2 regions of the Bradyrhizobium sp. BWC-3-1 genome follow, and region 2 is predicted to be linked to the other one. Evidence: riboswitches for the same ligand, from Rfam matches in the RefSeq annotation. Region 2 holds a riboswitch; the other holds the start of a gene.

Region 1 (6,869 bases), 2.0 Mb from region 2:
CGAAGGGATGTTCTTCTTGCCACAATGGTATCAATCTCGGTGGACAGGCCTACTTCCCGTTCGGCGTGATGAAAAAGCCGGACGCAAGCGTGCTTCCGGACGCCGATAAGGGCCGGTTTGCGGTCACCAGGGCGGTCGGCGACGAATATGTCTTCCGCGCGGCGCCATTGCGAAACGTCGCGTTGCGAGCCCCTTACTTTCATTCGGGACAGGTTTGGAGCCTGAAGCAAGCTGTTGCCCTGATGAGTGAAATCCAGCTCGGCACCAAGCTTAGCGATAGAGAGGAAAACGACATTGTCTCATTTCTGAACTCGCTGACCGGTCGGCTGCCTAAGATCGAATATCCGATACTGCCGACGCGCACCAACACGACACCAAAGCCTTCAATAGACAGATAGCCTTAGCAGCACCGGCCTCATTCCCTGCCGAACAGCAACAGATGCGCTCCAAGAACCCGGGGTCCCGCAATGACGCCAAAATGAATGATCCCCTGCTGTCACTGATAAGCAGGCACATAAAAAGCCGCCCGGCCTCAATGTGAGGCCGGGCGAAAGTCACGCGGGAGCGACGCTGCTTTCCGCATCGTTCCAGCTTTCGTCGGTAGGGAGGACTACCGGCGATCGACTTACGACGAGGGCATTCGCCGTCAAACAAGGAGAAGCGGATATCGCTCTGCACAACTTAGCGAGCCGCTTGCCTTTCGCTCCTGTCGTAAACTTCAGGACTTGCTCACCACTTGCCAGCTGTCCGGTTGGCACGGGCAGCGCCTTGATGGAGCTGGGATCCATCGCGCAGGCGGTTTGACTGCCGAGCCCTGAAACTCAACCGTCAGTTTGCCGTCACGCGCCAGTATTTTGGCACCGCCGAATACCAGCAAATCTTCCCGAAGACCGCGCGAAGGCGCAAATTAGGTATGAAATTCCGCAGGGGCGGTAAAATAGATTGTTGTGATGGGACGCATCCACGCGATGGATAAATGAAGCGATAGGACCGTGGTTCGCGTCGAGCGTAAGTGACTTGGAATTGTCACCTAATCGGTATGGCCGGCATGCGGTCGTCCGCCGGATTCGAGCTTGTCGCCACTGTATGCGATCGCCTCCGCCGGGGCAAACCGGCATTCGCAGGCGCTGGAAACTTTGGAAGCTCGCAAGGATATCGCGAGCTCCCAAAGCGCGTTCATCTTATTCACAGATACGTTGGCGACACGCTCCGTACGATCATGCCTCGGCCCGCAACTCACGTGCGGCGGCCACCATATTGACGAGCGCGGGACGCACCTCCTCCCATCTTCGAGTTTTCAGTCCGCAGTCGGGATTGATCCAGAGCTGCCGATCGGAAACTCGCTGCCGCGCCAACACAATCAGCTGCTTGATCTCGGCTGCTGCGGGAATGCGCGGTGAATGAATGTCATAGACGCCTGGCCCGATTTCATTAGGATATTTGTAGCTCTTGAAAGCGTCGAGCAATTCCATTTTGGAGCGCGACGCCTCGATTGAAATGACGTCGGCATCCATTGCTGCGATCGCATCGATGATTTCGTTGAACTCGGAATAGCACATGTGCGTATGGATCTGAGTTCCGTCAGCGACAGCGGAGGAGCAAACGCGGAAACTGTCCACTGCCCAATCGAGATAGTCCTTCCACTGCGATTTGCGCAGCGGCAATCCCTCCCGCAACGCAGCCTCGTCGATCTGGATCATGGTCGCTCCAGCCGCCTCAAGGTCGATGACCTCGTCTCGGATCGCGAGAGCGATCTGTCGGCATGTCTCGCTCCGCGGGATGTCGTCACGGACAAACGACCAGTTCAGGATCGTCACCGGTCCGGTCAGCATAGCCTTGACGGGTTTTTTGGTCAGAGACTGCGCATGTCGCCACCATTTAACGGTCATGGGCTTCGGGCGGGAGACATCTCCAAACAGGATAGGAGGGCGAACGCACCGCGAGCCATAAGACTGAACCCAGCCGTGCTTGGTGAATGCGAAACCCAACAGCTGCTCGCCAAAGTATTGAACCATGTCATTGCGCTCGAACTCACCGTGTACGAGCACGTCCAGGCCGATATCTTCCTGCCAATGCACGGTATGGGCTGTCTCCGCTTTCAGAAGCTGCTCGTACTGCGTGTCATTCAGCGCTCCCCGCGCATGAGCTGCACGCGCATTGCGGACGTCCGCCGTTTGCGGGAAGGATCCGATGGTTGTGGTTGGAAACATCGGCAATGCGAAGGCGACGCGTTGGACGTCGGCGCGCTGGGTGAACGCACTGCGACGGCGACGCATGCTATCGTCGATCGCGGCCATTCGTCCGGCGACGTTCGCACTGTGGATCTTCGGCGATGTTTCGCGGGTGACGGATGCATCCTCTGAGAGCGTGAGTTCATCGGCCACGTCGGCAGCATAGCCAGCCAGCGCTTTGCCCAATATCGAAAGTTCCTTGATCTTCTGCACTGAGAACGCCAACCACGTCTTCAGATTGGGATCGAGATCGATCTCTAGTTCAATGTCGGTCGGAACATGTAGCAGCGAGCAGGAGGGGGCAATCTGAACACGGTCCCTGCCCAGTTTTTTGACCATAGGAGCAAGTTGGTCGAGTAGCGCCGGCAGATTAGAGCGCCACACGTTGCGACCATCAACGACACCGAGCGAGACCACGAGATCTCTACCTGCTCTGGCGACAATCGCGTCCAACTGGTCAGGTGCACGAACCAGGTCGACATGAACCCCGGCAACGGGCAAGGCCAATACTGTTTCAAGATTGTCGCCGACACCCCCGAAGTATGTGGCCAGCATGATTTTAAGGGTCGGCACGGCCTTAGCGAAATGAGCATAGGCCCGGCGGACAGCGGCCCGAGATGCTTCGTCGACGTCCATCACTAGGCATGGCTCGTCGAGCTGAACCCATTCAGCGCCGCGCGAGGCTAGTTCGCGGAGAACATCGACATAGACGGGGAGGAGTCGATCAAGCAGCGACAGCGGATTGAAGGCGGGATTTACGCTTTTGCCGAGCTTCAGGAAAGTGACTGGGCCCACTAGGACGGGCCGCGTCTGATAGCCGAGGCTTCTTGCCTCCTCATATTCCTCGATCGGCTTCCGAGAGGCATACTTAAAGATCTGATCCTGGTGAAATTCCGGCACCATGTAGTGGTAGTTCGTATCGAACCACTTCGTCATCTCCTGTGCGGCTACGCCGGGCCCATGCTGAGCGTGACCACCGTCTTGAGCGCCACGCGCCATGGTGAAGTAGGTTTTGAGCGACACAGGACCTTCGTTCCAGCCGTAAACGTCGGGAATGGCGCCGACCATTAGGCTGGTATCGAGCACATGGTCGTAGAGCGAGAAGTCATTCGAAGGAATGACGGTCGCACCGCGGGATTTCTGCCGTGCCCAATTAGCGGCACGAAGTCCACTCCCCGCCTCGAGGAGCTCGGCTTCGCTGGATTTTCCCGCCCAGTAGCTCTCGAGCGCGAATTTGAGTTCGCGTCGTGGGCCGATGCGTGACGTCCCCAGTGTGGCAACGGGAAGCGAAAGGATTGACATAGCTTAGACCCCATGTTGGGGCAAAGGCCATGGCGGACGCAGACAGCGAACATCGCGTGAGCGACAACTGCTTGGCGCACACCGGGACGCCCCGCCCGTGGACGATATCTTGTCGAGGCAGGTCTCCTGGCTCACGGGTCGTCGCTGCTGTCCGGCCTTCCCGAAGCCGCATGGCTTCAGTGACTTCGTTGGACAGCGGCTCGCCGCTTACAGTTGCGGGGGCAGCGCCGGCATTGCACCGGCTTCCCTCTTAGCTCCAGATCAAACGAAATCCGGAGACCGCGACGGCTTGAATTATGCGCACGAGGATCGATGCGTCAACCTACCGATTCTCGCTGCGATATTGCCCAAGCGATTACGAGCGCACTAGGCGGGCACGACGGTCTTGCTCGCGGCCTGGTGAACACGCCCGGATCTGTGGAGGCTCCGCTGTGAAATGCATTCGCTCGTTGCTCGCGTAAGGGTTGAGCTCCACGACCGGAACGAACCCGGGCCGCTTTCGGTATCTGTGTGATCGCGAGGAGGCGACCTTTTCCGTCAGCAGCTTTTCGAACCAGCGCGTCGGGAAGGTGCGATCATCTCGGCCGGCATCCGTTTGGTCACAGCCCACGAGGCTCCCTAGACATTTCGAAAGCCGGATTGCTCCAGGACCGCACGGATGATCAGGTCGGCTCCTTGGTGTTCGGCGGCCCGACCAGGCACGAGGTCGTCCGCCTCCGTGAGGTTGGCCAAGATGATCTTCTCGGTGCAATAGGTGTTCACGTGCTGAGCGACTTTTGCGCCGGCTTCGATGCGTCCGTGGCCGCTCGACGCCGGTCTGCCTCGCCTCGACTCGCGGCCAGCGATGATAGGCCTTAACGCGGCCACTGAGCATCGAGGGCCTTGTCCTTGTTCGTGACAATTTCGACGGTGTCCTCCGACAGAGCCCTTTGAGGGGTTCCTCGGAGTCGCTCAGCGTCTTAAGCTCATAACGATGTTAATCGACCTCGATGCGCCCCATGCGGTCGTGGTCTCCTCAAGGTCCCACATCTACAACTTCGTTCGCGAAATCGAGCGATGAGGCCTTTTGGTCGCGGGCTGCCTATCCTGTCTTGGACGGGACACAGGTGTCAGGGACCGGACAGACCACCGCGCATTGCGGCGTGTCGCAATGGCCCTCGCACTCCGTACATTTTTTGGCATCGATAACGTAAATGTCGCGCTTCAGACTGATCGCCGCGTTGGGACACTCGAACTCACATGCGCCACAAACGGTGCATTGCGAAGCGACGATCTTGTAAGCCATGCCTTCCGACTCCTTAGGCGAGCGATGCCATGGGCGATCCCTTTCAAATGCCGTGCCAAACGCAGACGCGCTCAATGTTGGGCAATTTGCCCAATTCGGCTGTCCCGGGTCTGAGACCATGTTGCATCTGCGACAGCAACAGGTCGCTTCAATTTCAGGCTACGAGCCCTCGGCCCGTCTTGCGAGAGTCAGTCGCGACTTGACGCTGGAAGCGTCCGTCGGTTTGTTTGGCACGTCAGCGCGGGGGCAAGCGAGGCTGACGCTTCCTCAACCGGCGGCGACAAAAAACCGCCAACGGACGCAGGTCTACGTTGGATCTCGGCAAACCTCCGGTCACACACCCCGACTGGAGGTTTGTGCAAGCCTCGCTCATGGCTGCAACGCTAGCTGCGCGGAGGACTCGCTGGAGGCTTGCCAAAACGGGCTTGTGGTATAACAAGCTTCGGAGGGAAATGAAGTGGCGGCGGGACGAGCGACACTGGCCCTGCAGACCGAATTGCACTCAGCCTCATGCCTGGTGCCGAGTAGGCATGGCGGTGCTCCTGAGCGTCGCTTGGCCGCACTCAGCCACTCGCAACTATTTTAGACGAGCTGGAGCAGGGTTGAAAGATGACTGTGCAAATTGCTTCAGTGGCATGGCTTTTCCGAACAGATGGCCCTGCGCAAGGTCGAAGCCGAGTTCGGCCACAGCGATTAGGTCAGCCTGGCTCTCCACACCTTCGGCGACGGTGCGCACATTGTACTCTTTGGCTAGATCGACGATATGGCGGCACACCGTTCGCTTGAGGGGCCCATTCGCGCAGCCGCCGACGAACTGACGATCCACTTTCAATTTCATGAACGGGAATTTTGTCACCCCCATCAGCTGCGGCCAATTGGCACCGACATTGTCGATTGCAAGGCCAATGTTGTGAAAGCGAACCTCACGCGCAACCTCGACCAGGAGATCTAGGTTCTCGATCGCTTCCACGCTCTCGATTTCAATCGTCAAACCGCCGAAAGCGGCGTGCGACGGCATGCGCCGACAGAGATCGCGTACCGCCTGCGGGTCAATCAGGAATGCTGCCGGGAGATTGATGGAGAGATCGATCGAAGTTTGCTGCTCCAGAAGATACTGCCAATCCTTGATCGCGCGGTCGATCACGAACTGCGACAAGTTCCTAAAATGCGGATCGTGAGATTCCGGGATGAAATAGGCCGGTGGAACAACGCCCCAGGTCGGGTGCCGCATTCGCACATGCGCCTCGGCGCCGCGGCGGCTAAGGGTACACGCGTCAAACTTCGGCTCATACCAGAGCTCAAGCCAGCCAGCGTGTAAGGCTTCTCCGACATGGACCGCGGGACGGGGCGCCGGCTCTCTTGGCAAGAGTATGCCGATCCGATCGCGCAACGTCTCGGCTGCAAACGGCGCCCTGAGCGGCGGCAGCATAGCAAGTCCATATTCACTGCCGACCTGCTGCACTGCCGCCATGATGATCGACTCGCGCGCTCCGAACGCCAGCACTCGGCCTGCAAATTCTTCGCGTACCAGTATCTCGAGCAATCGTCCAGGCTCGATGCGGTCCGAGCCAATGCCGAGCAGGATCAGATCAGGGAACTCCGTGCGGAGTACATGCGGCAACTCGTCAGCAGTCCTGCATTCGCTGGTAACAAATCCCATATCCTCCAGCACATCCCGTAGAAAGGCGCGCAGATGCCGTTTGCCGACCGCCAGGCATGCCCGCGGCCGCACCTTACGTTGCCCGAAGATTACAGGTTTCCCTCCGACCAGTTCGGCCTGACCATGTTCCATCGCAACCACTCCCGTTCCGTGACGGTGCCTTAAACGAGGAGCGAAGGTCCAAACAAGCTGTGCTTCCCGATATCTTTCGATTGTTCGAGATAAGCTTAAGATAGTGCATTAGTGTGCAAAATCTTTCGCGATCTTGCTCAGACGATTTTATCGGGCGCACGCGTATGATACCTGTCGCGCTTCGCGCAACTTTGTACGATGTCGTACGCGAGGTGGGAATCTCTCCTTCGGACGGACCGAGCTGACGCTCTATGGCGCT
Region 2 (6,869 bases):
TCGCCCGATTGCATCGGGCGCAGCGCGCCGGGACACCAGCCCTTGACCACGGAAGCACTCATGAGGCCTCCCGCAGCGCAGCCGCAATCGAGTTGCGGCGCGTTCGCCAGAGCGAGGCTTCATGCAGGCGCGTGAAACACGCTTCCATCGCGGCGAGTGCCGCCGGATTTTCGCGGGCCATGAAGGCGCGGACGTCGTCATGGCCGAGCGTCGCATCGTAGTAGAGGTCGAACAGATGCGGCGGCACGGCGCCGGCCAGATGCGCGAAGGCGGCCATGTGCTCGAGCGTCGCGGTGATCTCGGCCGCCCCGCGAAAACCGTGGCGCATCATGCCCCCGATCCAGGCCGGGTTGGCCGCGCGCGCGCGGACGACACGGGAGATTTCCTCGGTCAGCGTACGCGCATGCGGCTGCTCGGGGCGCGTCGCGTCGAGATGATAGAGCGATGATCCTGCCGCGCCGAGATGTGCTGCGGCGGCCGCAATGCCGGCCTCATGCGCGGCATAGTCGGCCGCGAGCAGAAGATCGGTTTCCGGCAGATCCTGCACGTGAACAAAAGCATCGGCCGACAAGAGCCGCTTCTCGATGCCGGCGCGATCGGGCTTGACCTCGCCATCGGCCGAGAACGCCCAGGACGATGCCGAGAGCCACGCTTCGCCGGCGGCTTCGCGCGTCTCGGGCGTGAAGGCGTCCGGGATTGCCGAGAGGCCCACGCCGTATTGCCCGGGACGCGGCGCGAACACGCGCGATGTGCGATGGCGATAGGGATTTTCGTCGCCCTCGTCCTCGCGGGCCGACAGCGCCTCGGCTGCCGCCTGGAACAATTGCGCAAGGCCTGAGAAGACGTCGCGAAACAGGCCCGAGACGCGCAGCGTGACGTCGATGCGGGGTCGGCCAAGCTCGGCGGGCGCGATGATGTCGTAGCCGGTCACACGGCCGGAAGCATGATCCCAGCGCGGTGCGAGGCCAGCCAGATGCAGCGCCATGGCAAACTCTTCGCCCGCGGTGCGCATCGTCGCCGAGCCCCAAAGATCGACGACAAGGCCCTTTGGCCAGTCGCCATGATCCTGCAAATGACGACGTAGCAGTTCTTCGCCGAGCTTGATGCCTTGCGCGTGCGCCGACGGCGTCGGCACCGCGCGTGGATCGACGGCAAAGAGATTGCGACCCGTCGGCAGCACGTCCTGGCGCCCGCGATAGGGCGAACCTGACGGCCCCGGCGCGACGCGCCGGCCCGCAAGCGCGGCCCGCAAAGCGTCGCGTTCCGCGTCGCCGCAGGCGCCGCGGCCGAACACATGCAGGCCGTCGCCGAACTGGCTTTCCTTGAGATCGCAGACGAAGCGGTCGATCCGCGGGATCGCTTCGGCCGGAGCGGCCGCTGCATCGAGGCCAAGATCGTCTTCGAGGCCAGCCGCGCGTGCCTCATCGCGGATCGCGGCGATCAGACGCTGGCGACGGGCGGGATCGAGGCCATCGGCCGTCGAGTACTCGTCGAGGAGCTGTTCGAGCCTGCGCAACCCGTCCGGCACCGCTGATGCGGCGAGCTGCGGCGGCAGATGGCCGATGGTGACGGCACCCAGGCGCCGCTTGGACTGCACGGCCTCGCCGGGATCATTGACGATGAAGGGATAGATGACGGGCAAATCGCCGACCAGGGCTTCCGGCCAGCACGCCTGCGACAGCGCCACGGATTTTCCGGGCAGCCATTCCAGCGTGCCGTGCGCGCCCATGTGCACGACGGCATCACAGCCCTGCTCGCGGAGCCAGAGATAGAACGCGACATAGGCATGGCGCGGCGTGCGGGCGAGATCGTGATAGTCGGCATCGCGCGCGGTCGCATCGCCACGCTCCGGCTGAACCGCGATGATCGACCGGCCGCATTGAATCGCAGCGAAATGGAACGCGCCGTCGCGACAACCCGGATCGGTCTCCAGCGCGCCCCAGGCTTGCGCGAGATCATCCTGCAACACTTGCGGAAGGCGCGACAGTGCAGCACGGTAATCGGCGACGCTCCAGCTCAAGGTCTGCTTGAGCAGCGTCTCACCGAGCGCATGGACCGGATCGAGATCGAAGCCGGCCTCCGCGAGATCGGACACCAGGGCCTCGACCGACGCCAGCGCATCGAGACCCACCGCGTGCGCGATCTGATGCGGACGGCCCGGATAGTTGGAGAGCACGAGTGCCATCCGCTTGTCAGCGGCCGGCGTCTCCGCAAGACGCCGCCAGGCCGCAACGCGCGCGGCCACGGCCTTCACGCGCTCCTCGTCGGGCTTGTGTGCCAGATGCGAAAATTGCAAATCGGGATCGCGCATCGCGGCAGACTTGAAGCTCACCACGCCCGCGAACAGGCGGCCGTCGACCTCGGGCAGCACCACATGCATCGCGAGGTCGCCGGGCGACAGGCCGCGGAGCGAGCTCGCCCAGTCCTCGCGGCGGGCCGTGGAGAGCGCGACCTGGAACACGGGGCAGGATGCGGCATCGAACGGCGTCGTGCCGTCGTCGCCCATCGCCGAGAACGCCGTCGCATTGACGATCGCGGCCGGAGGATTTTGCGCAAGATGCACCCGCAACCAATCCGCGACCCCCGCGGCTTTCAGCGAGGTGACGAACACACCAAACACGTCGAATCCCTTCTCGCGCAATGCGGCGATCAGGGCATCGACCGGGCCGGTGTCGGCAGCGGTGAGATAGGAGCGATAGAAGGTCACGAGCGCGCGCGGCCTGCCCTCACCCGACGTCGGCGCGGCGACGACGCCGCGCGCGGGGTCGTAAAAGCCCATCTCGGGCACTGTCATCTCGCCGATAACTGGCCCCGCATAGAGTCCGGAGGCCAGCGCAAGCTGCGCGATCGCGGCTTGCGATGCGACGGGGCCGCCGGTGTCGCAGAGCACCTTGAGCCGCCGCAACGTCGAGACCGGCAGGGTCGAATACGCGTCCAGCCGCGTATCGTCGCGGCCGTCGGCCGGCAGCACGGCCAGCACGATGCCGCGCTCCTTCGCCAGCTGCTGCAGGGCCGCGAGCCCATACGGCCAATAGGATTCCCCGCCGATCAAACGCACGAGAATGCCGCGCGCGTGCGCAAGCGTGCGTTCGACATAGGTGTCGACCGAGAGCGGATGACGGAGCTCTGCGAGATTGACCAGTCGTAGCGACGGCAGGCTGTCGCGGCCACGGCGCCAGCCGGCCGCGAACGCGGCAAGATCGGAATCCGAATACGAGAGCACCACGAGATCGGCCGGGTCCTGGCCAATGTCCCTTGGTATCGCGGTCTCCTCGAGACCGCGGCTCTCGCGGAAGACGACGTGCATCAGATACCGGATCCTGAAAGACCGAGTCCCGCCTTGATCGCGGCCTCGTCGATATCGCCGTGCTCGCCGATCACGACCAGCTTTGACTGCCTCGCACCCGCGCCCCAGGGCTTGTCAAACTGGTGGCGCACGCGCTCGCCCACCGCTTGCAGCAAGAGGCGCATCGGCTTGCCTTGCACCGCGATGTAACCCTTGACGCGCAGCACATTCTGCTCGCGCGCCAGACGCTGAACGGATGCAACCAGCGCTTCGATATCGGTGACCTCAGGAAGATCGATCACGACGGACGCAAAATCGTCGTGCTCGTGATCCTCTTCGCCGTCGTGATGCGAGGGACGCGCGGCGAGATCGTTCTCGGCGGCAGCACCGAGGCCGAGGATGAGGCGCGCGTCGATCGCGCCGTCGGTGATCGCCAGCATCGGCACGCGGCGCGACATCTCGGCGGTGATCGCCGCCTTGGCTGCTTCGAGGCCTGCCGCGCCCGCAAGATCGGCCTTGGTCAGCAGCACGATGTCGGCGCAGGCGATCTGGTCCTCAAACACTTCCGACAGTGGCGTCTCATGGTCGAGATTGCCGTCCGCCGCGCGCTGCGCTTCGACGGCGTCAGGGTCGGGCGCAAAACGGCCGGCGGCGACAGCTTCGGCGTCGGCCAGCGCGATCACGCCGTCGACCGTGATGCGCGAACGGATCTCCGGCCAATCGAACGCCTTGAGCAACGGCTTGGGCAGCGCCAGGCCCGAGGTCTCGATCAGGATGTGATCGGGCTTGACGGCCCGCGACAGCAGCTTCTCCATGGTCGGAATAAAATCGTCGGCGACGGTGCAGCAGATGCAGCCATTGGCGAGCTCGATGATGTTCTCTTCCGGGCAATTCGCATCGGCGCAGGATTTCAGAATCTCGCCATCGACGCCCTCGCTGCCGAACTCGTTGACGAGCACCGCGAGCTTCTTTCCATTGGCATTGGCAAGCAGATGCTGGATCAGCGTGGTCTTGCCGGAGCCGAGAAAGCCCGTGACGACCGTGACCGGGACTTTTGCGAGCGAATTCATTCGGCGGCCTCCGGCACGACGGCCAAGGGGGAAATGGGGGGAATGCGGGCAAGCGATTGCTTGCGGAATATCTCCGGGCGGCTGCGCCAGGGCACGAGGCCGTCGGGCGCGGCCGCATAGGCCGCGGCGCCCGCGACCACATCGCTCGCATTCGCATCCGACAGACGGCCATAGACATAGGACCAGCGGCCGGGCGCGCTGAGCGCGACGGAGCAACCCTGGTTGCATGCAGACAGGCATTCGACGGGAACCACGCTGACGCCGTCGGGCACGCCGGCCTCGAGGATCGCGCCATGCAGGCGCTTGCCGGGCGTCGTCTCGCCTTCGCCAAGTGTCTCGCCGGCGCGGCAGGCAATGCAGACATGAAGTGTGACGGTCATCGCTTCTTCCAGAATAAACAGCGGGAAGCGATGAGGCCCACGAACCGTTCTTGCGAAGGCCCGTTTCCCCGTCGCGGAACACCCCGTCCGCCGGTCCAAAATCGTCCGCGTTGGCAGGTCTCCCGGCTTGCGGAGCAGGGTTTCCCCTTCGATCCCCGCCTTCCCGATCCCCTAGGGGTCAGTGGCTTCGGGCATCTCTCCGGTCACGGTCGCGGGGGCGGCTGCATTTTGGAACCAAATCTTGCCGATTCGGACCCTATCGCATTCCCTCTTCGCCTGTCGTAGGACAGGAACCAACGCCGGGCCACCATTTGCCCCCGACCGCCTCTTGTCAAGCCGAAGGACCCCGTCCGATGACGCCCGAACCGGATACCCAGACGGCCGACGAAACCGACGCCCGTCACGCCTCGAAAATGGCGAAGAAGAAGGTCGCCCGCGACAAGATCATGGCGACCAAGAGCGGCGAAAAGGGCCTGATCATCGTCCACACCGGCGCCGGCAAGGGCAAGTCCTCCTCGGCCTTCGGCATGATCGTCCGCTGCGTCGCCCATGGCTTCCCCTGCGCGGTCGTGCAGTTCATCAAGGGCGCCTGGGACACCGGCGAGCGCCGCATGCTGACCGGCCATTTCGGCGACCTCTGCCAATTCCACGCCATGGGCGAGGGTTTTACCTGGGAGACGCAGGACCGCGCCCGCGACATCGCCGCCGCGCGCGCCGGCTGGGAGAAGGCCAAGGAGCTGATCCTCGACCAGAATCTCCGCATGGTCGTGCTCGATGAGATCAACATCGCGCTGCGCTACGACTATCTCGACATCGCCGAAGTTGTCGATTTCCTGGTGGCCTCGAAGCCGCCGATGACGCATGTCGTGCTCACCGGCCGCAACGCCAAGGACGAGCTGATCGAGATCGCCGATCTCGTCACCGAGATGACGCTGGTCAAGCATCCGTTCCGCTCCGGCATCAAGGCGCAAGCCGGCGTCGAGTTCTAAGAAACTCGCGATGGCGCGCGCATTGATGATCCAGGGAGCCGGCTCGGACGTGGGCAAGTCGCTCATCGTTGCCGGCCTCGCACGCGCCTTTGTGCGACGCGGCCTGCGCGTGGTCCCGTTCAAGCCGCAGAACATGTCGAACAATGCAGCCGTCACCGTTGACGGCGGCGAGATCGGCCGCGCCCAGGCACTCCAGGCGCTCGCCGCCGGCGTCGAGCCGCACACCGACATGAACCCGGTGCTGCTCAAGCCCGAGACCGATGTCGGCGCGCAGGTGATCGTGCAAGGAAAACGCATCGCGACCGCGCGTGCGCGTGAATATGCGGCGATGAAACCGTCATTGATGGGCGCCGTGCTGGAGAGCTTCGAGCGGCTGAAGGCGCGCGCCGATCTCGTTCTGGTGGAGGGTGCCGGCAGCCCGGCCGAAGTGAACCTGCGCAAGGCCGACATCGCCAATATGGGTTTTGCGCGCAAGGCCGATGTGCCGGTCGTGCTGGTTGGCGACATCGACCGCGGCGGGGTCATCGCGCAACTCGTCGGCATCAAGACGGTGATCGACCCGGACGATGCCGCGATGATCCAGGGATTTGTCATCAACAAGTTCCGCGGCGATCCCACATTGTTCGATGACGGCTACAGACTGATCGAAGAAAAGACCGCATGGCGCGGCCTCGGCGTGCTGCCCTGGTTCGCGCGCGCCGGCGAGCTGCCGGCCGAGGATGCGCTGGGCCTGAGCGATGCGCGCAAACCGGGTCAATGCAAGATCGCCTGTCTCGCGCTGTCGCGAATCGCCAATTTCGACGATCTCGATCCGCTCAAGCTCGAGCCCGGCGTCGATCTCGTGATGGTGCGGCCGGGCGAGGCCATTCCCGGCGACGTGCGCCTCGTCATCATTCCCGGCTCGAAATCCACCCGCGGCGACCTCGCCTTTCTGCGCGCGCAGGGCTGGGACATCGATCTCCTGGCGCAGTACCGCAGAGGCGGCCATGTGCTCGGCCTCTGCGGCGGCTATCAGATGCTCGGACGCAGCGTCGCTGATCCCGAGGGGATCGAGGGCCCCGCCGGCGACACACCGGGTCTCGGACTTCTGGATGTGGAAACGGTGATGAGCTCGGAGAAGACGTTGACACGCGTCGCAGCGCTG

What was found. Region 2 has a riboswitch for cobalamin ahead of RX329_RS28985 (DUF1636 domain-containing protein). Riboswitches for the same ligand answer to the same signal wherever they lie in the genome.
Region 1: linked by a shared signal. The riboswitch ahead of metE (5-methyltetrahydropteroyltriglutamate--homocysteine S-methyltransferase) and the one ahead of RX329_RS28985 (DUF1636 domain-containing protein) in region 2 are both predicted to bind cobalamin.

The regions. Positions count from the first base shown of each region.
Region 1 covers NZ_CP136625.1:7,956,138-7,963,006, forward strand. Annotated here, with positions in the region: gene RX329_RS38185 (cytochrome-c peroxidase) at 1-398, shown strand, start outside; gene metE (5-methyltetrahydropteroyltriglutamate--homocysteine S-methyltransferase) at 1,218-3,533, opposite strand; cobalamin riboswitch at 3,632-3,832, opposite strand; gene RX329_RS38195 (4Fe-4S binding protein) at 4,615-4,818, opposite strand; gene RX329_RS38200 (EAL domain-containing response regulator) at 5,396-6,610, opposite strand.
Region 2 covers NZ_CP136625.1:5,966,810-5,973,678, forward strand. Annotated here, with positions in the region: gene cobG (precorrin-3B synthase) at 1-62, opposite strand, end outside; gene cobN (cobaltochelatase subunit CobN) at 59-3,307, opposite strand; gene cobW (cobalamin biosynthesis protein CobW) at 3,307-4,356, opposite strand; gene RX329_RS28985 (DUF1636 domain-containing protein) at 4,353-4,736, opposite strand; cobalamin riboswitch at 4,831-5,049, opposite strand; gene cobO (cob(I)yrinic acid a,c-diamide adenosyltransferase) at 5,090-5,725, shown strand; gene RX329_RS28995 (cobyric acid synthase) at 5,736-6,869, shown strand, end outside.